Regions from separate parts of the Niveispirillum sp. KHB5.9 genome, predicted to be linked through region 3. Evidence: predicted binding sites of a transcription regulator. Region 3 holds the regulator's gene; each other region holds the start of a gene.

Region 1 (7,729 bases), on a different contig from region 3:
CTGGACCGGATGGAGGAGGGCGGCTGGGTCGAGCGCCAGGCCGACCCCAATGACCGCCGCGCCCGCCTGCTGTTCCTGACGGACAAGGCGCGCGACGCGCTGGGCCCCATGCGGCTGCTGGCCGAGGAGATATTCGAAGAGGCGCTGGCCGGGCTGGACCCGGCGGAGCGCGAACAGCTGATGCATCTGCTGATGCGGGTGCGGACCAATCTTTCCAAGGGTGAGAATGATGAGTGACACGGGCCATGTCCGCCCCCTGCCCGCCTGGCGCCGTCTGGCGCTGGGCCTGGCCCTGCCGGTCGTGCTGGCGGGCGCGGGCACCTATATCTGGGTAACCGGCGGCCGGTACGTCACCACCGACAATGCCTATGTGAAGCAGGACAAGGTCGCTGTGGCGCCGGAGGTGCAAGGGCTGGTGACGTCCGTGCATGTGGGCGAGAGCATGGCGGTCAAGCGCGGCGACCTGCTGTTCGAACTGGATGCCCAGCCCTACCGCATCGCGCTGGCCCAGGCCGACGCCGCCATCGCCACCGCCCGGCTGAATGTGGAGCGCATGCGTGCCGACCTGTCGCAGAAGCGGGCCGAACTGGCTGGCGCCGAGCAGGAGCTGGAATTCCGCCAGCGCGACCATGACCGCCAGGCCAAGCTGGCCCAGAGCGGCTATGCCGCCCAGGCCAAGCTGGACGAGGCGCGCAACGAGCTGCGCGCCGCCGAACAGGAGGTCGCCAAGGCCAAGCAGGGCGTGGCCGCGGCCCTGGCCGATCTGGGCGGCGATCCCGCCATCGCCACCGACAGCCACCCGACCGTGATGCAGGCCCTGGCCGCCCGTGACCGTGCGGCCCTGGACCTGGCACGCACCGCCGTGCATGCGCCCGCCGATGGCATCGCCAGCCAGACCGACCGGTTGCGTGTGGGCCAGATGGCCCTGCCCGGCCTGTCGATGCTGAGCCTGGTGGAAACCCGCGCCACTTATATCGAGGCCAACGTCAAGGAAACCGACCTGACCCATATGCAGCCGGGCCAGACCGCCACCATCGTGCTGGACGCCTATCCCGGCCGCACCCTGACAGCCAAAATCACCAGCATCGGGGCCGGCACCGGTTCGGAATTCTCCATCCTGCCGGCGCAGAACGCCACCGGCAACTGGGTGAAGGTGGTGCAGCGCGTGCCCGTGCGCCTGGAAATCGCCGGCGGTGGGGCGGTGCCGCTGCGCGCCGGCCTGTCGGCCAATGTGGAGATCGATACGGGCCATGCCCGCGGCCTGCCCGGCTTCGCCACCGCCCAGGCAGCCGGTCGCTGAAGGCCGGCAACCGCCGGCCCGCCGCACGTGCGGCGTGAGCCAAGCGGCCGGACGGCCGCGCCCGGCGCTTGAGGGAATATGAGTTAAGGATGGCATCATGACCGACGCTGCCGCCCCCCTGAAACGCGGCCCCCTGACCATCGCCATCATGCTGGCGACGATCATGCAGGTGCTGGACACCACCATCGCCAATGTCGCGCTGCCCAGCATGCAGGGCAGCTTAGGCGCGGCACAGGACAGCATCACCTGGGTGCTGACCTCCTACATCGTGGCCTCCGCCATCATGACGCCGATGACCGGCTGGCTGACCGACAGGATCGGGCTGAAGCAGTTGTTCCTGATCTCGGTTGTGGGTTTCACCCTGGCTTCCATGCTGTGCGGCACGGCCGGCAGCCTGGAGGAGATGGTGGCCTGGCGCCTGACCCAGGGCGTGTTCGGCGCGGCCCTGGTGCCCCTGTCGCAAACCGTGCTGCTGAACATCAACCCCGAGGAACGCCACGGCCAGGCCATGGCCATGTGGGGGGCGGGTGTCATGGTCGGTCCCGTCATCGGCCCCACGCTGGGCGGCTGGCTGACGGAAAGTCTGAACTGGCGCTGGGTGTTCTATATCAACGTGCCCATCGGCATCATCGCCTTCCTGGGCATCCTGGCCTGGCTGCCGGCCGCACCCAAGCGGCCCAGAGGGTTCGACTTCATCGGTTTCGCGCTGCTGTCCATCGGCGTGGGTGCTTTACAGCTGATGCTGGACCGGGGCGAACAGCTGGATTGGTTCGCCTCACCGGAGATTTGGGTGGAACTGGGTGTCTCCATCTCCGCCTTCTGGGCCTTCGGCGTGCATATGCTGACGGCGCAGCGGCCCTTCGTGCCGCCGCACCTGCTGCGCGACCGCAATCTGGTGCTGGGGCTGGTGTTCATCTTCATCGTCGGCATCGTGGTGCTGGCCGCCATGGCGCTGCTGCCGCCCATGCTGCAACGGCTGATGGGCTATCCCACCATCACCACCGGCATGGTGATGGCGCCGCGCGGCATCGGCGTCATGGTCTCCATGCTGATGGTGGGGCGGCTGATGCGGGTGGTCGACCCGCGCCTGCTGATCCTGGTGGGGTTGTGCGTCACCGGCTGGTCGCTGCATATGATGACGGGCTTCACCATCATCATGGACAGCACCCCCATCATCGTGTCGGGCGTGATCCAGGGGCTGGGCATCGGCATGGTCTTCGTGCCGCTCTCCGCGATGGCGTTCGCGACTCTGGCCCCGGAAGACCGGGCGGAGGCGGCGGGCCTGTTCAGCCTGGTGCGCAACATGGGCAATAGCCTAGGGGTTTCCATCGTCATCTCCGCCCTGGCCCATTTCACCCAGGTCAACCATGCGGAACTGGCGGCCCATGTCAGCCCGTTCAACCCCAATATCGACGGCCCGCTGGCCATGGCGGGGCAGGCGGCACCGGAATTGCTGGCCGCCGCCGACCTGATGGTCAACCGGCAGGCTGCGATGATCGCCTATCTCAATGATTTCCAGATGATGATGGTGATCACCCTGGCGGCCATCCCGCTGCTGCTGCTGTTGCGCAAACCGAAGAATGCGATGGCCCCCGATGCGCATGCCGCGATGGAATAACCACCACGCTTCCCATTCGCATGGAGGTTGCATTAAATTGATCCCATCGGAAGAGGTGACGGGATGAGCGACGCGATCCGGCAAATCAGGGCACGTGCCCGGCGCAAGGCCGCGGGGCTGGTGCGGCTGGAATTCTGGGTACCGGCAGACCGGCGGGAGGAGGTGCGCGCCGCTGTTGCCGCCGTGCTGGCCGATGAGGATCTGGCGGTGGAGCCTGCTGGCGATGGCACGGCCGACGCCGCGGACAACGCCCCCGTCGTGCAGCGCCGCCAGCGCCTGATGACGGATATCGACGGGTTGCTGGACTGAAAACCCTATCGCCGTGCCGGTGCCTGTGCCGTCGCGGCGGACAGGGGAGCGGCCGCCCCGATCGGTTCCAGCCCCATGGCACGCACCAGGGAAGGCAGCGTGCCGTCATCCGTCAGCGACCGGATGGCCTCGTCCATCTCCGCCACCGTGACGGTACTGGCCGGGCTGATCAGGCAGGTGCGCTCCCGCCTTGCGATCCGGATCGTGTCGGGCCGTACGGCACCCGCCACCGACGGATCCCGCGCCAGGGCCTGGCGCCAGGCCGCCAGGGGCAGGATCACGGCATCCAGCCGTCCGCCTTGCAGCTTGCGCAGATTGCCCTCGGCATTGCGGGCATCGATGCGCTCCGCCCTGCCATCGGCGAACATCGCCTCCACCTCCGGCGGATAGAGGAAGCCCAGCACCGCACCGACACGGGCCCCCTTCAAGCTGGACAGGTCCGCCTCCCCGCGCAGGCCCGCCGACAGCAGCACGATGTCATGGTCGGCGAACAGGGACCGGGTGAAGCGGTCGGGCCCGAAGGCGGGATAATAGGCCTGGGCCGCCAGGCAATAGGCATCGACATTGCCGACCTGGAGTTCGGCGGTGATGCGGTTGCGCGGGACATAGCGGAACGCCGCCTCACGCCCCAGACGGGCCGCCACCGCCTTGCCGAATTCCAGGGCGAAACCGCCCTTCAACTGCCCGCCCTCCACCAGCGCGAAGGGTGCCTCGTTATGGTCACCGAAGGCGAAGATCAGGGATTGGGCCTGGGCCGGCGGCAATAACACCAGTGCGGCCAGAATGACCGCCAGCAAGCATCGCACACCAGCAAACAGACCGGTCATCCCGGTTCCCCCTTTCCCCGTCAGGGACATGTCGCGATCACATATCCCACCTTTAGGGGTTTTTTAATAAATTTCTTTGGACCTGGGGGAAACATTGCAACCCTGAAACAATCGGTCACACCCCATCGGGCTTTTGCCCGCCGCGCGATGGCATGGAACAGTAGATAGGCGAGCCCGATATGGAACGATGCACGGCCCACCGGGGCAAGGGCGTCGTGGCCCGGCTTGGGACCAATTGATGGCGAGCCGTTGGACCCGCCCTACGCGGCGACTGGCACCGCGCCGCCCATGCGGCGTGGTGGCCAGACCGCGGATGCGGTGCCGGCGCTTGAGGAAACGAAAACTCAGTCCTTGGCCTTGGCTCCGAAGGACAGCTTGTCCAGGGCCCCCATCAGCACGGCCGACACCACGAAGGTCAGGTGGATGATGACCAGCCACATCAGCTTGTCGTTGGTCACCTTGTCGGCATCCATGAAGCTCTTCAGCAGGTGGATGGAGGAGATGGCGACGATGGAGGCGGCGACCTTCACCTTCAGCGTGCCGCTGTCCAGCTTGCCCAGCCAGGACAGCTTCTCGTCACCCTCGTCCAACTCGATGCGCGACACGAAATTCTCGTACCCGCTGATCATCACCATGACCACCAGGCTGCCCACCAGGGTCAGGTCGACCAGACTGAGGGCCGCCAGGATCAGGTCGGCCTCGCTCTCCCCGAACAGGGCGTAATCGAACAGATGTACCAGTTCCACGACGAAGCGGCAGGTGAAGGCCACCAGCACGACCGAAAGGCAGAGATACATCGGCACCAGCAGCCAGCGGCTGGCATAGAGGGTGCGTTCGATGAGGCGTTCGATCACGATGAGGGCTCCGTCACGGGCGATGGCATGGCGTGGCAATGAAGCAAACAGCCGGGCCTGTCAACCATCGGGATGCTGCACTGCAACTGCCCATGGATTGGGCATGACCGGCAGGCAGAATGCCCTTCATCGCGCCAGTTGCCGCTTTATCGGCGCCCGTTCCGGCGGCTTTCCGGCTGGCACGCCCCTTGCTGCTATGCGGTGCAGTAAAGGTGGCTAGGGTTCCGGCCGTGGATGACACGGTGACTGGTCCGAGAGCTGCCGCCAGACGCCGCCGGTCCGCTGGCCCCGTCTGGTACACGGCGGGATAAAAGCCCGGGAGATCGAGGTGGGTTGGCGCCCTCTTCCGGTCTCCGCCAACCCCCAAACCGGTTTTGGAAACCTTTGAGGGGTTGATGATGACGACGCGCCGCTTCCTTGGAAAATTGACCGCCGGCCTGGTTGCCGCCTCGCTGCTCTCGATGCCGGCCCTTGCCGCACCGAAGAAGGATTTCAAGCTGGCCTGGTCGATCTATGTCGGCTGGATGCCGTGGCAGTATGCCGCCGAGCAGGGCATCGTGAAGAAATGGGCCGACAAGTACGGCATTTCGATCGAGGTGGTGCAGTTCAACGATTATGTGGAAAGCATCAACCAGTACACGGCCGGCGCCTTCGACGCGGTGACCGTCACCAACATGGACGCGCTGTCCATCCCCGCTGCCGGTGGGGTGGACACCACCGCCGTCATCGTCGGCGACTTCTCCAACGGCAATGACGCCGTCATCCTGAAGGGCAAGGACAAGCTGGCCGATCTGAAGGGCCAGAAGGTCAACCTGGTGGAATATTCCGTGTCCCACTATCTGCTGGCCCGCGCGCTGGAGAGCGCCAAGCTGACGGAGAAGAAGGACGTCACGGTGGTTTCCACCTCCGATGCCGACATGGTGGCCGCCTGGTCCACGGCGGATGTGTCGGCCGTCGTCACCTGGAACCCGCTGGTCGCGGAAATCCTGGCCACGCCCGGCGCCAAGAAGGTGTTCGACAGCAGCCAGATCCCCGGCGAGATCATCGACCTGACCGTGGCCAACAGCGATGTGCTGAAGGACAATCCGGCTTTCGGCAAGGCGCTGGCCGGCATCTGGTACGAGACGATGGCCATGATGTCCGCCCAGACCCCCGCCGGCACCGCTGCCCGCACCGCCATGGGCAAGGCGTCGGGCACCGATCTGGCCGGCTATGAGAGCCAGTTGAAGGCCACCCGCATGTTCTACACCCCCAAGGACGCCCTGGGTTTCGTGCGAGGGAGCGAGCCGAAGGCGACCATGCAGAAGGTGGCGGGCTTCCTGTTCGACCACGGCCTGCTGGGCAATGGCGCGCCGTCGGCCGAAGCCGTGGGCATCGAGTTCCCCGATGGCGTCACCTACGGCAACGCCAAGTTCGTGAAGCTGCGCTTCACCGACACCTACATGGCGGCCGCCGCGGACGGGAAACTGTAACCGGAAGCGCTCCGTAGGTCAGGTCGAGCGTTGGCGAGCCCTGACACTCATCTGCACCGTCGCTTGTCAGGGCTCGGGGCTTCGCCCTCGACCTGACCTACGGCCCTTCCCTCTTTCCCATGGAACCCCCATGCGCCTGATCAACCGAAAGCCCGACCGGGCAGGCTGGATGCTGCTGGCCGCACTGCCGTTCCTGGCGGTGCTGGTGGCCTATGCCATGGGCTCGGCGGTACGGCTGGCGGACAATCCGGCGGACAAGCTGCTGCCGGGCCTGGCCTCCTTCGCCGATGCCATCGACCGCATGGCCTTCACCCCGGACAAGCGCACGGGCAACATCCTGCTGTGGCTGGATACCGGCGCCTCCCTGGCGCGGCTGGCGGCGGGTGTGGCCATCGCGGCGGCGGGCGGGCTGCTGGTGGGGCTGGCGGCCGGGCTGCTGCCCTATATGCGGGCGATGTTCGCCCCCTTCGTCACCGTGGTGTCGATGGTGCCGCCGCTGGCCGTGCTGCCCATCCTGTTCATCATGGTCGGGCTGGGCGAGGCGTCGAAGGTCACCTTGATCGTCGTCGGCGTCCTGCCCTGCCTGATCCGCGACCTGATGCTGAAGATCGATGATCTGCCACGCCAGCAGCTGATCAAGGCCCAGACGTTGGGGGCCAACAGCTGGACCATCGCCATCCGCGTCGTCCTGCCCCAGATACTGCCCCGCCTGATCGACAGTATCCGCCTGAACCTGGGGCCGGCCTGGCTGTTCCTGATCTCCGCCGAAGCCATCGCCAGCGAAAGCGGCCTGGGTTATCGCATCTTCCTGGTCCGCCGCTATCTGGCCATGGATGTCATCCTGCCCTATGTGGCCTGGATCACCCTGCTCTGCTTCCTGATGGATTTCGCCCTGCGGGTGCTGCAACGCCGCGCCTTCCCCTGGTTCGAGGATGCGAGGGCCGCAGCATGACGCAAATCTCCGTCTGCGATGTCTGGAAGGAATATGGTGAGCAGGTGGTCCTGGAACGGATCAATCTGGAGATCGCCCCCCGTTCCTTCGTGGCCCTGGTGGGCCCGAGCGGCTGCGGCAAGACCACCTTCCTGCGCATGCTGCTGTCGCAGGAGACGCCCAGTAAGGGAGAAATCCTGATCGATGGCGTGCCGATCTCGCCGGAACCCGGCCCCGACCGCGGCGTCGTCTTCCAGCGCTATTCCGTGTTCCCGCATCTGAGCGTGCTCGGCAATGTGCTGCTGGGCGCGGAATTGAAGGGCGGCGGCGTTTTCGGCCGGCTGTTCGGGTCGGCCCGCGCCCGGGCGAAGGAGGAAGCGGCGGGATTGCTGGCCGAGGTCGGCCTGTCCAACGCGCT
Region 2 (7,729 bases), on a different contig from region 3:
CTGCTCTATTTCCTTTCAGGTGCGATGACCATGCCGCTGTGGCGGCATCTGACCGGGCATGTCGGCAAGTACGGGGCCTGGGCTCTCTCCCATCTTCTGGCCGTGGCAGGGTTGCTTGGGGCGTTCTTCCTAGGTTCAGGGGATATCTGGGGATATGCGGCCGTATGCGCCCTGTCGGGTCTGGCGTTGGGTGCCGACCTGACGCTACCGCCGTCCATACTGGCCGACCATGTCCATGATCGGGGAAACCAGGCATTCTCGGCAACGCATTACGCGTTCCTGGCCTTCATATCGAAAGCCAGCCTCGCGCTCGCCTCCGCCATTGCGCTGCCGGTGCTGGACATTGCTGGCTTCCAACCGAAGGCGGCCAATTCTGGCAACGCCCTCATGGCGCTTTCCGCCACCTATGCACTCCTTCCCTGCCTGTTGAAGCTGATGGCGGCGGGTTTGCTGTACGTCTTTTTCATCCGGGCCGAAACAGGAGGACATGATGAGAATCGTCAAGATCATAGCAACCGTGGGGGTTGTTCTCATGATTAGCGGCTGTGCCAGGAACAATCTCGACCATTACGCGGGCACGACCCCCCAGGCCGATATCAGGGAATATTTCAACGGTCCCATCAAAGCCTGGGGCATCGTCCAGGACTGGCGGGGCCGCGTCGTGCGCCGGTTCGACATCCACATGGTTGGACAGTGGGATGGGGATGTCGGCACGCTGACCGAAAATTTCGACTATTATGATGGCGAAAAGCAGCAGCGTGTCTGGACGATAACGAAGCTGCCCGACGGCACCTATCAGGGAACGGCGTCGGACATCATCGACAAGGCCACCGGCAAGGCCGTGGGCAGTGCGGTGCGATGGGACTATGTCATGGATCTTCCGGTCGATGACACGACCTACCGCATCCGCTTCGACGACTGGATGTGGGCCATGAATGACGACGTCCTGATCAACCGCTCCTACCTGAAGAAGTTCGGCATCACCGTCTCGGAACTCACCATCTTCATGCAGAAGCAGAAATGACAGACAAAGGCGATTACGCTGGACAGGTCGTCTGGATCGTCGGGGCCAGCAGCGGCATCGGAGCGGCCCTGGCCCGGGAGCTTGGCGCGCGTGGTGCCGTTCTGGCGCTTTCGGCACGTCGCAAGGACGAACTTGAGAAGCTGCGCGCGGAGGTCGGGCCCCAGCACAAGGTTTTCGTCCTGGACCTCACGGATACCGACACGACCTTGCGCACGGCCCAGGCGGTACGCGCCACCTTCGGCCGCATTGATCGCGTCGTTTTCCTGGCTGCCGCCTACGTGCCGATGAAAATGGACGCGCTCGATCTTGCCGTCACCAAGGCCATCGTCGATATCAACCTGACGGCTGCGTTCAACCTTGTTCAAGCCGTGCTGCGTGTCTTAAAACCACAGGCAACAAAAGGCCAGATCGCCCTTTGCGGCAGCGTCGCGGGTTTCATCGGCCTGCCCGGCGGCCAGCCCTACAGCGCAACCAAGGCGGCAATCACCAACCTCGCAGAAAGCCTCCATGCCGAATTCAGGGATGTGATTGATATCAAGCTGATCAGTCCAGGATTTGTGCGCACGCCGCTGACCGACAAGAATAATTTCGACATGCCAATGATCATCGAACCCGAACAGGCTGCAAAAGAAATAGCTGATGGCCTGCTTTCTCGCCGCTTTGAAATCCACTTTCCCAAAAGATTCACTACCCTGCTTAAAGTCCTTCAGGTACTTCCCTATTCACTTTCTCTAAGACTGACACACAGGATGAAAACTTAACAAGACTAGGGTCTGTTGAGATTCATCGGCTGTGTATGACGACAACGGCGAGATAGATTGCGGCTGAGAAGCCTGTATCGGTTTTGTCGGCTCGCATGGCGATGCGCTTGAACTCCTTGAGTTTACAGAAGAAATTCTCGATGAGGTGCCGCCATTTGTAGATGTCGGCATCGATGTCGAGCTTCTGCTTCCGCCTGGAATGCTGGGAGATGACGACCTTGGCGCCACGTTGGTTGAGTTCGGCAATAATGGCGTTGCTGTCGAAGGCCTTGTCGGCAATCAAACCATCGAATTGCAGGCCATCGAACCCAGCGGGATCGATCAGCTTGTCATACATTGTCGATCCTCCTTTGGCGCGCAATCCACACTTGCCGGAACGCTTCACGCTCCAGATGATCGGGGAGCTGTGTTTGCCAATCAAGGCGCCGCGCAAGCGATCCAGCGCAGCAGCGAGACGGTCAGGAAGCTCGGGGGGCGGGATAGGGGGCATGGTGTCGTCCTGCATCTGCAGAACCCACCCAGCCCCCGGCCGGTAACGCTCTCAGCCGTCCCAGGCGGCGGAGGTCGCGGGTTGATGTCGTGTTCATGGTGGATCAGGCGGCGCGATCGGACGTCGAGGCAATGGGTTCGCCAAGAGTGGACTTTGCCCATGCACCCAGATCGGCAGTATCGTACAGAACTTCGCGGGTGGTGCGGCAGTAGAGAGGCCCACCGCCGACCGTAGCCAGCTTCGCCAGATTCTTCGGAGTCCGGCGGATGCTGTGGTTATTTTCCAGATACGCCGATGCCTCGGTGCGCAGAAACTTCTTCATTTCATGTCACCTTCAAGTGTTTGTTGTCGAACTTGATGGCCTGAAGGTAAGCCCTGTCGCCTCATCCCTGAAGGTACGGAACCGCACTCATTTTCCGATTTCGTACCCATGGATCAGGCAGCACGAACGCCGCCCGCATCACCGTGATGGTGACATGGTCGGTGACATGATGATGTCGGTTTTCTAAGTTTTACCCGAGCGTGGTGACACCCGCCAACCAGTCTAGAGAGGCGATTTTCTAGATCGTTGATTTTATTGGATAAAATTGGCGGACCCGACACGATTCGAACGTGCGACCTCTGCCTTCGGAGGGCAGCGCTCTATCCAGCTGAGCTACGGGTCCATACCGGCACCGGGCTATCCCCGGGCGGCGCGGACCATAGCGCATCGACCGGGGCTGTGCAAATGCTTCGTCGCAAAAAATGTGTTTTACCATCAACCCACGGGAATCATTCGGCCTTTTCAGCCCAGCATGGCCCGCAGCGCCTCGCGCGACAGGCTTTTCAGCGCATCGCGCATGCGCTGGATCTCCTGCGCCGCCGCTTCGTAATCCTGGATCAGACCGCCGACCAGGGTCGCGGGATCGTCTGCGTCCTCCGGATAGCGGTCGCGGGCCCTGGCCGCGCGGCGGCGCAGGCGTTCGACAATATCTTCTTCTGACGGCATGGTCGCTTCCGTGGCTGGGTTCCGACGGCCCTTTAAACATGCCGGGCCGGCGCCGTCACGCCTTTCCTTGAAGCCCCCGCGCCCTCCCCCGTCCGGGCTACCCACCTTGGGTATGACACTTGCTCTACACGCTCGGGGTTGATTTCCACCCGCCTCCTGCCCTATTCAGGTCTGGGGCGGTCATCAATGTGATTGCGTGAGGTTTCCAATGTTTTCCGTGATCCGCGGGTCTGCATTCCTGGCCATACTTGCCGGGATGCTGTCCCTTGCGCCCTTTTCTTCCGCCGCACAGGCGGCAACCGACCGGACGGAGGAAGGGTGCGCCGCCACCGTGGCGGGCCGCTGCTACTATACCGCCGGCCGCGAAGGCGTGCACCGCATCCAACTGGCTCTCCCCGCCTCCCATGCCGGCAAGCTGCGCGAACTGTCGATCGGCGGCCAGCAATGCCCCCTGATGCGCCAGCCCACGGATGACGGCACCGTCAGCCTGGCCTGCTTCGCCTATCTCTCGGGTGGTGTCACCTATCAGCTGTCCGTGCCCGCCGACACCCCGGTCAGCATCGTCAAGGCCGATCCCGCCAATGGCGAACCGGTGACCCTGATCCCCTGATCGAAGCAGCCGGGGGAACCGAAAAGGCCGGCGACCGCCGGCCCGCGCCACGTGGCGCGTAAGCCAAGCCGCCGGATGGCGGCGCCCGGCGCCTGAGGGAACAAAACACTCTGGAACAAAACACTCAGTGCGGCTTCACGCCCGTCGGATGCTCTATGCTGTTCAGCACCTCGGCCAGCCGGTGCGAGGCGCTGCCGCGCTTGGCCGGCTGCTGCTGCACCGACGTATCGGGCGACCAGCCGGCCAGGAAGATCACCTCGAACGTGGCCGGCACGGTGCCATCCTCTTCCCGGAACAGCGCCATATAGCGCTCGGCCGCCCGGATGATCACTTCCCGCCTTGTGGGCCGCTTCAGCCGCGACAGGGCGGCATTGGCCTCACCCATGCCGCGCAGATCGCGCATCAGGCGGAACGGGTCAGGATAGGACACGGTCAGCGTATCCATGTCCGCCACGGGCAGGGCGAATCCGGCCCGCTGCAGCAGGCCGGCGGCATCGCGCAATCCCGCCATCGGGCTGATCCGGGCCGATACGCCACCCGTCACCTCCATCTCCGCCTCCATCAGCGACCGGCGCAGCTCGAACAGGCTGTCGCCGCCCAGCATGGCGGCGATGAACAGCCCGTCGGGGCGCAAGGCCTGGCGCGCCTGGATCATCGCCCCCGGCAGGTCGTTCACCCAATGCAGCGACAGGTTGGATATCACCATGTCGAAGCTGCCGGGCGCGAAGGGCAACGCCTCCTCGTCGGCGGCCAAGGCCGGGCTGCCGGTATTGCCCCCGGCCAGCCGGGCCATGGCGGGGGACAGGTCGGCATGCACCATCCGGGTGATGGCGTTGCGGCCCTTCAGCACGCCTTCCACCTCCCCGCCATGGCAGCCCAGGTTCAGGACGCGGGGGAAATCGCGGCGGATCATGTCCAGCCGCTCCCCCAGCCGTTCCGCCACCTCGCGCAGCAGGAAGTCATGGGTGCCCATCTCACCGGCCGCGCGGTCGCGGCGCTGGCGGATCAGGGGGCGGTCGAACAGGAACATGGTATCGGCGTCGCTCATGCCCTTGCCATACTCCGCCCGGCCGGCGCTGGCAACCGGCCGAACGGCAGGCCCACGGATGTGGGCACCCGCAATGTCATCGAAATATGACACCACCATCCTTGACAGTCGGGGTCGGGTTGATTAGCTCTCTGGCACTCACCGGGCATGAGTGCTAACAACAGGCTCACGCCCAACCCCTTTTGCCTTATCAGGGAGAGACCCCATGAAGTTCCGTCCGCTGCACGACCGCGTCGTGGTCAAGCGCGTTGAGTCCGAAAAGAAGACGGCCGGCGGCATCATCATCCCCGACACCGCGTCGGAGAAGCCCCAGGAGGGCGAGGTGGTCGCCGTGGGTCCGGGTGCCCGCGACGAGGCCGGCAAGCTGGTGGCGCTCGACGTCAAGGCCGGCGACCGCGTCTTGTTCGGCAAGTGGTCGGGCACCGAGGTGAAGATCGACGGTGTCGAATACCTGATCATGAAGGAAAGCGACATCATGGGCGTCCTGAACGCCTGAGTCGGATCACCTGATCTTGCCTGACCCATAGAATTCAAAGGAATAGAGCAATGGCTGCCAAGGAAGTTAAGTTCGGCTCCGACGCCCGCGCCAAGATGCTGCGCGGCGTGGACATTCTGGCTGACGCTGTGAAGGTGACCCTGGGCCCGAAGGGCCGCAACGTCGTGATCGAGAAGAGCTTCGGCGCTCCCCGCATCACCAAGGACGGTGTCTCGGTCGCCAAGGAAATCGAACTGTCCGACAAGTTCGAGAACATGGGCGCCCAGATGGTCAAGGAAGTGGCGCAGAAGACGGCCGATCTGGCCGGCGACGGCACCACCACCGCCACCGTGCTGGCCCAGGCCATCGTCCGTGAGGGCGCCAAGGCCATCGCTGCCGGCATGAACCCGATGGATGTGAAGCGCGGCGTCGACCTGGCCGTGGCCACCGTCGTCTCCGACATCCAGGCCCGCAGCCGCAAGGTCACGACCAACGACGAGATCGCCCAGGTCGGCACCATCTCCGCCAATGGGGAGGCCTTCATCGGCGCCAAGATCGCCGAGGCCATGGCCCGCGTCGGCAACGAAGGCGTGATCACGGTCGAGGAGTCCAAGAGCCTGGAGACCGAGCTGGACGTCGTCGAAGGCATGCAGTTCGACCGCGGCTACCTGTCGCCCTACTTCGTGACCAACGCCGACAAGATGATCGCGGACCTGGAAAGCCCGTACATCCTGCTGTTCGAGAAGAAGCTGTCGGGCCTGCAGGCCATGCTGCCGGTTCTCGAAGCCGTCGTTCAGTCCTCGCGTCCGCTGGTCATCGTGGCCGAGGATGTGGAAGGCGAGGCCCTGGCCACGCTGGTCGTCAACAAGCTGCGCGGCGGCCTGAAGATCGCCGCCGTGAAGGCTCCGGGCTTCGGTGATCGTCGCAAGGCTATGCTGGAAGACATGGCCATCCTGACGGGCGGCCAGGTCATCAGCGAAGACCTGGGCATCAAGCTGGAGAACGTGACGCTGGACATGCTGGGCCGCGCCAAGAAGGTGACGATCAGCAAGGACAACACCACGATCGTCGACGGCGAGGGTGCCAAGGACGACATCACCGCCCGCATCGCCCAGATCAAGGCCCAGATCGAAGAGACCACCAGCGACTACGACCGTGAAAAGCTGCAGGAACGTCTGGCCAAGCTGGCCGGCGGTGTTGCGGTTCTGCGCGTCGGCGGCGCCACCGAGGTCGAGGTGAAGGAGCGCAAGGATCGCGTTGACGACGCGATGCACGCCACCCGCGCCGCGGTCGAGGAAGGCATCGTCGCCGGCGGCGGCGTGGCCCTGCTGTACGCAACCAAGGCCCTGGAAGCCCTGGCGACGACCGATGCCGACCAGAAGTTCGGTGTGGACATCGTCCGCAAGGCCCTGCAGGCCCCGGTCCGTCAGATCGCCCAGAATGCCGGCTTCGACGGTTCGGTGATCGTCGGCAAGCTGCTGGAGCAGGCTGACACCAACCACGGCTTCAACGCCCAGACCGGCGAATATGGCGACATGTTCAAGTTCGGCGTCATCGACCCGACCAAGGTCGTGCGCGCCGCTCTGCAGGACGCCGCTTCCATCGCCGGCCTGCTGATCACCACCGAGGCCATGATCGCTGAGAAGCCGGCCCCCAAGGCCGCTCCCGCCGGCGGCGGCATGGGTGGCATGGGCGGTATGGGCGACATGGACTTCTAAGTCCAAGGTCGTTCAGCCGAACAGGCATGAATGCGAAGACCCCCGGCGGAGCGATCCGCCGGGGGTTTTTGTTTGGTGCCGCACAACAGGTAGGTCAGGTCGAGGCGGAGCCGAGCCCTGACATTTACCGGCACCGTCGTTTGTCAGGGCTCGGCTCCGCCTCGACCTGACCTACGACACCTCCCGCGCCCTCAGCCACGCCAGCACCGGCTGCTTCCCACTCTGCATGTTCCGCCGCAGCAGATCGCACGCACCATCGCGGTCGCCATCCCCCAGCGCATCCATGATGCGGTCATGGTCATCGCCCGCCGCCTGGACGTGCGGCCGCTCCCGCAACAGGGCCAGTTCATAGCGCCGGGTCTTGGCGATGATGCTCTCGATCATGCCCACCAGAACCCGGTTGGGACAGTCGGCCAGCAGCAGCAGATGCCATTGATTGTCCAGGTCGATGGCATGTTCCCCATCATCCGCCCTGCGGAATTCCGCATTCACCGCCGCCAATTCCGCCAGACGCTCATCCGACGGCAACGGACACATCGCCAGCGCCGCGGGGTCCAGGATCGGCCGGATGTCATAAAGCTGGTCGAACTCCGCCACGCTCAGCGGCGCAACGGT
Region 3 (7,729 bases):
ACCAGCTTCCCGGCCGGATCGGAAGCAGGGCCTCATACCGTCGGCACCCACATCCGTGGGCTTGGCTACGCGGCACGTGCCGCGCGGCGGCAGTCGCCGCCGGTACGAGCGCCCGCGCGCCCCCATGGGCGCGTAAGCCAAGCCGCCGGATGGCGGCGCCCGGCGCCTGAGGGAACACAAAAATATTACGCGCTGGTGTTCACATGCGGGGCAACATCGCCCTTGGCCACACCGACAATGGCTTCGCGCAGCAGGCGGCCATGGATGGTGTAGCCGGCCTGCAGCACCTGCACGACCGTGCCGGCGGGCTTACCGGTATTCTCGATCTCCATCATGATCTGATGGAAGTTCGGGTCGGCGGGGGCACCCAGCGCCTCGACCTTGGCGATGCCGGCCCGCTCGAATGCGGCGGTCAGCTGACGCTCGGTGGCTTCCACGCCGGTCAGCAGGTTGCCCACGGCCTGATTCTCCGCGCGCACATCCTCGCTCACCGCTTCAACGGCGCGGCGCATATTGTCGGCGGCCGACAGCAGGTCCTTGGCGAACTTGGCCACGGCGTATTTGGCGGTGTCCTCACGCTCGCGCTCGGCCCGGCGGCGGACATTCTCTGCCTCGGCCAGATTGCGCAGCAGCTGGTCCTTCAGGGACGCGACTTCCGCCTCAAGCTGGGCAACGCGGGCCGCATCGGCACCGGCCTCTGTCGTGCCGGCCTGGGCGGCGGGCTCGGGCGTCGGGTCGCTGTCATGGGTGTTGATCGTGTCGGTCATCGCGGAACTTGCCCTTGGGATCGTACGGATAAGGATGGCCTCTGGTTTAGGCGGGAATGCGCCGCCTGTCGAGATGCCGCAACCCGGAATTTGGGGTTCCATGCCCGGACCCGCAAGGGGATAACCAAACCTGGTGAGTTCCACTCATCGGGTTTGGTTCGGCGGCGACTGCCGCCGCGCCGCTCGTGCGGCGCGAAGCCAAGCCCCCGGATGGGGGCGCCGGCGCCTGAGGCCGATGATCGGTCACGATCATCGAAACAAAGTATCAACCCATCAACCGTCCGATCAGCTTGGCGGTATAGTCGACCATGGGGATGATGCGGGCATAGTTTATGCGGGTGGGGCCGATCACGCCGATGGCGCCGACGATCTGGTCCTTAGTGTTGGCATAGGGGCTGACGATCATCGAACAGCCGGCATGGGAGAACAGGTTGTTCTCCGCCCCGATGAAGATCTGCACCCCCTCCGCCTTGCCTGTGGCATCCAGCATGCGCAGCATCTGCTCGCGCGTTTCCAGCGCCTCGAACAGGGTGCGGATACGCTCCAGGTCGGAGATGGCGGTGACATCCTCCAGCAGCTTGGCCTGGCCGCGCACGATCAGATAGCCCTGGCTGCCCCGCGCACCCGACCAGGTGGCCAGACCTGTCTGCACCACCTTCTGCGTCAGGCTGTCCAACTGGCTGCGCTGTTCCTCCAGCTCCTTCTGGATGAAGCCGCGCGCCTCCGCCAGGGTGCGGCCCACGACGCGGGCGTTCAGGTAATTGCTGGCCATCTGCAGGGCCGATGGCGGCAGGCCCGTCGGCACCTCCACCACCCGGTTCTCCACCAGCCCATCCTCCGTCACCAGCACGACCAGCGCGCGGCCCGGTGACAGGTTCACGAACTCGATATGTTTCAGCGGCCGGTCGGTCTTGGGTGCCAGCACCAGACCGGCGCAGGACGACAGGCCCGACAGCAGGTTCGTCGCCTCCTCCAGCACCTCCGGCACCGACCGGCCCTTGGCGGAACAGGTGACCTCGATATCCTCCCGCTCCCGCTCCGTCAGGTCACCGACCTCCAGCAGCCCGTTGACGAACAGGCGCAGGCCGGCCTCGGTGGGCACACGTCCGGCGGATGTGTGCGGGGCCATCAGCAGACCCAGCTCCTCCAGGTCCGCCATGGTGTTGCGGATGGTGGCGGGCGACAGGGTGGTGGACAGGCGCCGCGACAGGGTCCGCGATCCCACCGGTTCCCCGGTCTGGACATAGGCTTCCACGATATGGCGGAAAATCTCCCGCGACCGCTGGTTCAGCTCGCTGATCATCCTGGCGCCGGCTGTCCTTTGTGATGCCTCTGAAGGGGAGATTAGTGGCGGGCCCTTGCCAAATCAATGGCGGGGGGTGTGATGGCATGGCTGGACGGGGATGCCGGGCCATTGCTATGACGGGCGGGCGAATTCCACCAGACCATGGACCTTGAGATCATGACCCGTCCGTCCGGCCGCCTGGCCGACCAGCTCCGCACCGTCAGCCTGGAGACCAACTTCTCCCGCCATGCCGAGGGGTCGTGCCTCATCAAGTTCGGGCATACGCATGTGCTGTGCACGGCCAGCGTCGATGAGAAGGTACCGCCCTTCCTGCGTGGCAAGGGCCAGGGCTGGGTGACGGCGGAATATGGCATGCTGCCCCGCTCCACCCATACCCGCACCGACCGCGAGGCCGCCAAGGGCAAGCAGTCCGGCCGCACGCAGGAAATCCAGCGCCTGATCGGCCGTTCCCTTCGCGCCGTGACCGACCTGAAGGCCATGGGCGAGGTGCAGGTGAAGGTGGATTGCGACGTGATCCAGGCCGATGGCGGCACCCGCACGGCCAGCATCACCGGTGCCTATGTGGCGCTGTATCTGGCTTTCCAGCATCTGGTGCGCGTCGGCACGCTGTCCACCATTCCGCTGATCGACCAGGTCGCGGCCATTTCCTGTGGCCTTTACAAGGGCGTGCCGGTGCTGGACCTGGATTATGACGAGGACAGCAATGCCGGCGCCGATGCCAATTTCGTGCTGACCGGCCGCGGCGGCATCGTGGAAATCCAGGGTACGGCCGAGGACAAGCCGTTCGAGGAAGCCGAGTTCATGGCGCTGATGGCGCTGGCCCGCAAGGGCGTGGGCGAACTGGCGGCTTTGCAGCGTTCGGCGCTGGGGCTTTGATACCAATTCCCGATGAGTTGGACTCATCGGGAATTGGTTCGCCGGCGACTGAGGCCGGTGATCGGTTACGATCACCGAGACATGGCGTGAGTCGTACCCGCATTGACAGATGCTGCGGCATTGCCGCAGTATCTGTAGATGGTTGAACGCGCCATAACCGTTGTCGAACTGACAAGCTTCCAGCGCCGGGCGGAGAAAATCCTGTCGGCTGAAGAGCATAAGGCTGTTATCGACTTCCTGGCCGTCAATCCCCTGGCTGGTGACGAGATCAAGGGGACGGGCGGTGTGCGCAAAGTGCGTTTCGCCATGGGCGCCAAGGGCAAGTCCGGTGGCGCCCGTGTGATCTACTAATTCTACAATGACACCATGCCCCTCTATGCGTTGCTGATCTATGGCAAGGGGGAGCGGACGGCGCTTTCGCCCGATCAGCGGCGGATGGTGTCCAAGCTGGTCGATGTGCTGCACGCCACAGCAAGGGAGCCCTCATGATGACGAAAGCGACCTTTGCCACCGACCTGACCGAAGCGCTGGAAGAGGCGATCCAGCATGCGAAGGGGACCGAAACCGGTGCCGTTAAGCATGTGGTCATGGTCGATACTGTGGATGTCCGCGCCATCCGTAACCGGCTTGGCCTGTCCCGCCCCCAGTTTGCGGAACGGTTCGGGCTGGATGCCCGCACCGTACAGGACTGGGAACAGGGGCGTCGCCGACCTGATAAGGCCGCACAATCCTACCTGAAGGTCATCGCCAACAATCCCGAAGCGGTTGTCGGCGCGCTGGCGGGGTAAGCGCACGTGCTGGACCCCTTCGCCGACCTCTCCTCCCCCACCCGGAGCCACCATGACCCAACCCCGTCAGTTCACCGGCGATACGCTGGTGATCGCCACGCACAACAAGGGCAAGGTGCCGGAGATCGCGGCCCTGCTGAAAGACCATGTCCAGAACTTTCCCAGCGCTGGCGAACTGGGCCTGGGGGAGCCGGAGGAGACGGAGACCACCTATATCGGCAATGCCGTGCTGAAGGCGCGGGCGGCGGCTCTGGCGTCGGGCCTGCCGGCGCTGGCCGATGACAGCGGCGTGTCGGTGGAGGGGCTGGGCGGCGATCCCGGCGTCTATTCCGCGCGCTGGGCCGGGCCGGGCAAGGATTTCACCGTCGCCATGGAACGGGTGCGGCTGGGGCTGGAGGCATCACCCGACCGCAAGGGCGACCGGGCCGCCTTCATCTGCGCCCTGGCGCTGGCCTGGCCCGACGGGCATGTGGAGGCGGTGGAGGGGCGGCTTGAGGGCAAGGTGAGCTTTCCGGCACGGGGGACGAACGGCTTCGGCTATGATCCGATCTTCATCGCCGACGGGTACGACATCACCTGCGGGGAGATGGATCCGGCCCTGAAACATGCCATCAGCCACCGGTCCAACGCCTTTGCCAAACTGAAGGCGCGCTGCTTCACGGGCAGCTGAAAAGGAGTCGGAATTCGGTCAATGTTCCTGTATTGTTCCTGTCTCTTCGCCGATGTCGGCGCGGGAATGATCGGGGGACATGATGATCGGATATGTGACGGTCGGCACGAACGACCTGGCGCGTGCGGCCGTATTCTATGATGCCATCGCCAAGGAAATGGGCACGGGCCGGATGATGGATTATCCCACCTTCATCGGCTGGGGCGATCCCGGCGGTGCCGCCGGCATCGCGGCCACCAAACCCTATGACGGCAATGTCGCCACGGTCGGCAATGGTGTCATGGTGGCGTTCGAGGCGAAGGACAAGGAACAGGTCCATCGCCTGTACGAGATCGCGCTGGCCCATGGCGGCACCTGTGAAGGCCCGCCGGGCCCGCGCAGCGAGAATTTCTATGCCGCCTATTTCCGCGATCCGGACGGCAACAAGCTGAATGCCTTCCTGATGACCGGGCCGCTCTGATCCGTCTGCGGGCCGACGGGTGGCACATGTCCTTCCCGCCGGCCCGCGAAGCCCTTACGGCTGCCAGTCCTTGACGCCATATTTGGCCAGGATACCGGCCAGCTTGCCGCCCTTGCGCAGTTCCAGCAGCTTGGCATCGATCAGCTTCACATAGGTGGCGCTGTTCGGGTCCGTGGGCGAGAAGCCGATGGACACCCCGCTCTGTTGACCCAGGGAATGGTAGTTGAACAGGTTGCGGTAGCCCTTCGATTCCAGCAGGAAATCGACGACGTTGCTATCCTCGACCATGGCGTCGATCTTGCCGTCGATCAGCATATTGATCAGGTCTTCGGTGACATTGTCACCCGACACCTGCACCAGGTTGGGCGAGCCCTTGTTGGCGTCGATGAAGGCGTTCACTTCCGTGCTGTAGAAATAGTCCTTGATGGAGCCGAAGCGGATCGTCTTCAGCGAATCCAGGTTCGTGACCTTGAAATCCTTGGTCTCCTTGCCCTTGCGGATGACCAGGGTGGGGCGCGACAGGCCCAGATTGATGGTGGGATAGACCAGATCCGGTGCCTCGTCCCGGATGGCGCCCACCGCACCGGTGACGGTGCCGGCGGCCGTGGCGGCCAGCACGTCGGTCCAGGTCATCAGCGCGTAATCAACCTTGTGGCCGGCAGGCTCCAGCGCCGCCTTGGCGATCTCGATCAGGTAACCCGGCCGTTCCCCCGGTTCGCAATTGTAGGGGCACCAGCTGTCGGCGCGCAGCTTCACTTCCGCCGCGCCGGCCGTCGCCGCCACCGCCAGGGCCAGCATGGTGCCGATCCCCCAACGTCCGATCATCCGCCGCATCCGAACCTCCATCACCTTGGGAACCCCTGATTACCGGGCAAGCGTGGTAATCACCTGTGCGCGGCATGTCAATTATGGGGCACGGCCTTTGGGAATGGTCACATTTCCCTTTTGGGACCGTTTCCCGTCAGACTGACGCTGGACAGCGCGGCCGCCCCGCCCCACCTTCTTGGACCGGGATTGTCCGCAGGCCAAGGGAAACGACGCATGGAATGGGTGCACCTGTCCGTTTGCATGTCCCTGGACGGGCATATCGACAATGATTGCGGTCGCCGGCTGGTCCTGTCCAGCGAGGAGGATTGCCACGACATGCATCGGGTGCGGGCCGATTGCGACGCCATCCTGGTGGGGGCCGCCACCGTGCGCCGCGACCAGCCGCGCCTGACCGTACGCTATCCGGAATTGCTGGCGGCCCGGCGGGCGCGCGGCCTGCCTGATCATCCGATCAAGGTGGTGGTGACCTTCTCCGGCGATCTGGACCCGGCATCGGCCTTCTTCAGCCAGGGCGGTCCGGCGGTGGTCCTGTGCGACGAGGAGGCGCTGCCCACGGCGCGCACGCGGTTGGGTGATGTGGCCACCGTGATCGGCCTGGGTGGGGCGGATGGGGTGGCCGGCATCCTGTCCCGGCTGGACGGCCTGGGTGTGCGCCGGTTGATGGTAGAGGGCGGGTGCCAGGTGCTGACGCAGTTCCTGGCCGCCGGAGCCTTCCATCGGCTGCGGGTGGCCGTCGCCCCCTTCCTGCTGGGCCGGGCGGGGGCGCCGCGGCTGGCCGGCCCCGCCTTCTATCCGCACGGGGCCGACAACCGGCTGCGCATCCTGTCGACGCGCACCCTGGGCAATATCGCCGTCATCGACATGGAAAACCCGGAGCCGAAGGTCGGCTGACGGGTCAGTTGCCGGCGAAGGTTTCGCGCAGGGGCGTGGCGCCCTGTATCTGTTCGCGCACGCCGGCCGTGGAGCGGTCGTTGGGGCCGGCCATGGAGGCCATGCCGAAGACATTGTCGCCGCGCGGCGGGGCCGGCGGCTCCTTGCCGAACATGGCGTGCAGGCGCTGATATTCCTTCTGGTGGAATTCCTGGGCTTCCTGGAAATCGGGCTCGCCATTGCGCGGGGCGGTGACGATCACCTCGTCCATGGTCTCAGGCTTGGTCTGCTGCTGCTGGGCCGCGGCCGGCCAAGCCAGGGCCAGCAGCACCAGGGACAGCATGGGGACACGCGTACAAGCAAACATGGTGGGCCTCATGATCGATAAACCCTTATAACATAAATGGTGTCGGCGCGCCCTTGTTCCCAGCCGTCCAGAAGATGCCTTACTCCTTAACGGGTATCGGCATCATCGTTACGGGCATCAATACATTGAAGTTATTCGGACTTCAGGACTCCCAGCCGCCCAGGAGCGGCCGCATGCGCAGGCTTTCCTTGTTACGGACCCGCACCTTGCCATGCACATGGTCGGGTATGGCATCGCGGGGACCACCCACGCGCACCGGCCGTTCGGCGAAGCGGCCCAGCGAGATCATGCGGTCATAGGTGACGATGGCCGCGGCCACCGAGACATTGACGCAGAACTTGGTGGGGATCTTCACGACATGGTCGCACCGGGCCAGCATGGTGGCCGACAGGTTGCCCCGCTCCGGCCCGAACACATAGGCCGCGCGCAGCGGGTGGCGGAAGCTTGGCAGTTCCGCGGCATCGTCGGTCAACTCGCACCCGACCAGTTGGCAGCCGGCGGGCAGGGCCATGTCATCGATGGAACGCCAGCCATAATAGGGTACATGATCCACCCCGCCCGACGTGTCGGTGACGCGCAGTTCGTCCATGTCGACGACGGCATTGACGGAGAAGACGAAGCTGGCGCCGAAGGCATGGCCGGTGCGCATGATGGTGCCGAGATTGCCGGACTTGCTGATGCCTTCAGCACCCAGGGCGAAATAGCCGCGCATGATGAAACCGATGAAGCGGTGAGGGGGATTGCGGCGATTCCTTGCATGGAAAGGCCGGCCGGGGCAAGTTTCGTCCCCCCATTCC

The links. The regulator HrcA, encoded in region 3, represses chaperone genes, less so after heat shock. The targets are predictions, from matches to a motif close to GTTAGCACTCNCCNNNGGNGAGTGCTAAC.
Region 1: the regulator HrcA is predicted to act here: its motif matches at 5,241-5,269, upstream of ACM9HJ_RS17335 (putative urea ABC transporter substrate-binding protein).
Region 2: the regulator HrcA is predicted to act here: its motif matches at 5,052-5,080, upstream of groES (co-chaperone GroES).

The regions. Positions count from the first base shown of each region.
Region 1 is NZ_JBLTYX010000010.1:107,838-115,566, forward strand. It holds gene ACM9HJ_RS17305 (MarR family winged helix-turn-helix transcriptional regulator) at 1-237, shown strand, start outside; gene ACM9HJ_RS17310 (HlyD family secretion protein) at 230-1,300, shown strand; gene ACM9HJ_RS17315 (DHA2 family efflux MFS transporter permease subunit) at 1,398-2,918, shown strand; gene ACM9HJ_RS17320 (hypothetical protein) at 2,982-3,227, shown strand; gene ACM9HJ_RS17325 (substrate-binding periplasmic protein) at 3,233-4,054, opposite strand; gene ACM9HJ_RS17330 (TIGR00645 family protein) at 4,399-4,905, opposite strand; guanidine-I (ykkC/yxkD leader) riboswitch at 5,114-5,232, shown strand; gene ACM9HJ_RS17335 (putative urea ABC transporter substrate-binding protein) at 5,304-6,380, shown strand; gene ACM9HJ_RS17340 (ABC transporter permease) at 6,511-7,332, shown strand; gene ACM9HJ_RS17345 (ABC transporter ATP-binding protein) at 7,329-7,729, shown strand, end outside.
Region 2 is NZ_JBLTYX010000017.1:6,673-14,401, forward strand. It holds gene ACM9HJ_RS22845 (MFS transporter) at 1-540, shown strand, start outside; gene ACM9HJ_RS22850 (DUF3833 domain-containing protein) at 533-1,024, shown strand; gene ACM9HJ_RS22855 (SDR family NAD(P)-dependent oxidoreductase) at 1,021-1,785, shown strand; gene ACM9HJ_RS22860 (transposase) at 1,808-2,290, opposite strand; gene ACM9HJ_RS22865 (hypothetical protein) at 2,379-2,597, opposite strand; tRNA gene ACM9HJ_RS22870 (tRNA-Arg) at 2,864-2,940, opposite strand; gene ACM9HJ_RS22875 (hypothetical protein) at 3,060-3,263, opposite strand; gene ACM9HJ_RS22880 (hypothetical protein) at 3,472-3,873, shown strand; gene ACM9HJ_RS22885 (methyltransferase domain-containing protein) at 3,998-4,921, opposite strand; gene groES (co-chaperone GroES) at 5,127-5,417, shown strand; gene groL (chaperonin GroEL) at 5,468-7,114, shown strand; gene ACM9HJ_RS22900 (GntR family transcriptional regulator) at 7,286-7,729, opposite strand, start outside.
Region 3 is NZ_JBLTYX010000023.1:43,973-51,701, reverse strand. It holds gene grpE (nucleotide exchange factor GrpE) at 186-767, opposite strand; gene hrcA (heat-inducible transcriptional repressor HrcA) at 1,033-2,070, opposite strand; gene rph (ribonuclease PH) at 2,230-2,949, shown strand; gene ACM9HJ_RS26320 (hypothetical protein) at 3,088-3,300, shown strand; gene ACM9HJ_RS26315 (hypothetical protein) at 3,316-3,438, shown strand; gene ACM9HJ_RS26310 (helix-turn-helix domain-containing protein) at 3,435-3,737, shown strand; gene rdgB (RdgB/HAM1 family non-canonical purine NTP pyrophosphatase) at 3,790-4,407, shown strand; gene ACM9HJ_RS26300 (VOC family protein) at 4,487-4,867, shown strand; gene ACM9HJ_RS26295 (substrate-binding periplasmic protein) at 4,922-5,692, opposite strand; gene ACM9HJ_RS26290 (RibD family protein) at 5,909-6,586, shown strand; gene ACM9HJ_RS26285 (hypothetical protein) at 6,591-6,932, opposite strand; gene ACM9HJ_RS26280 (TrmH family RNA methyltransferase) at 7,075-7,644, opposite strand.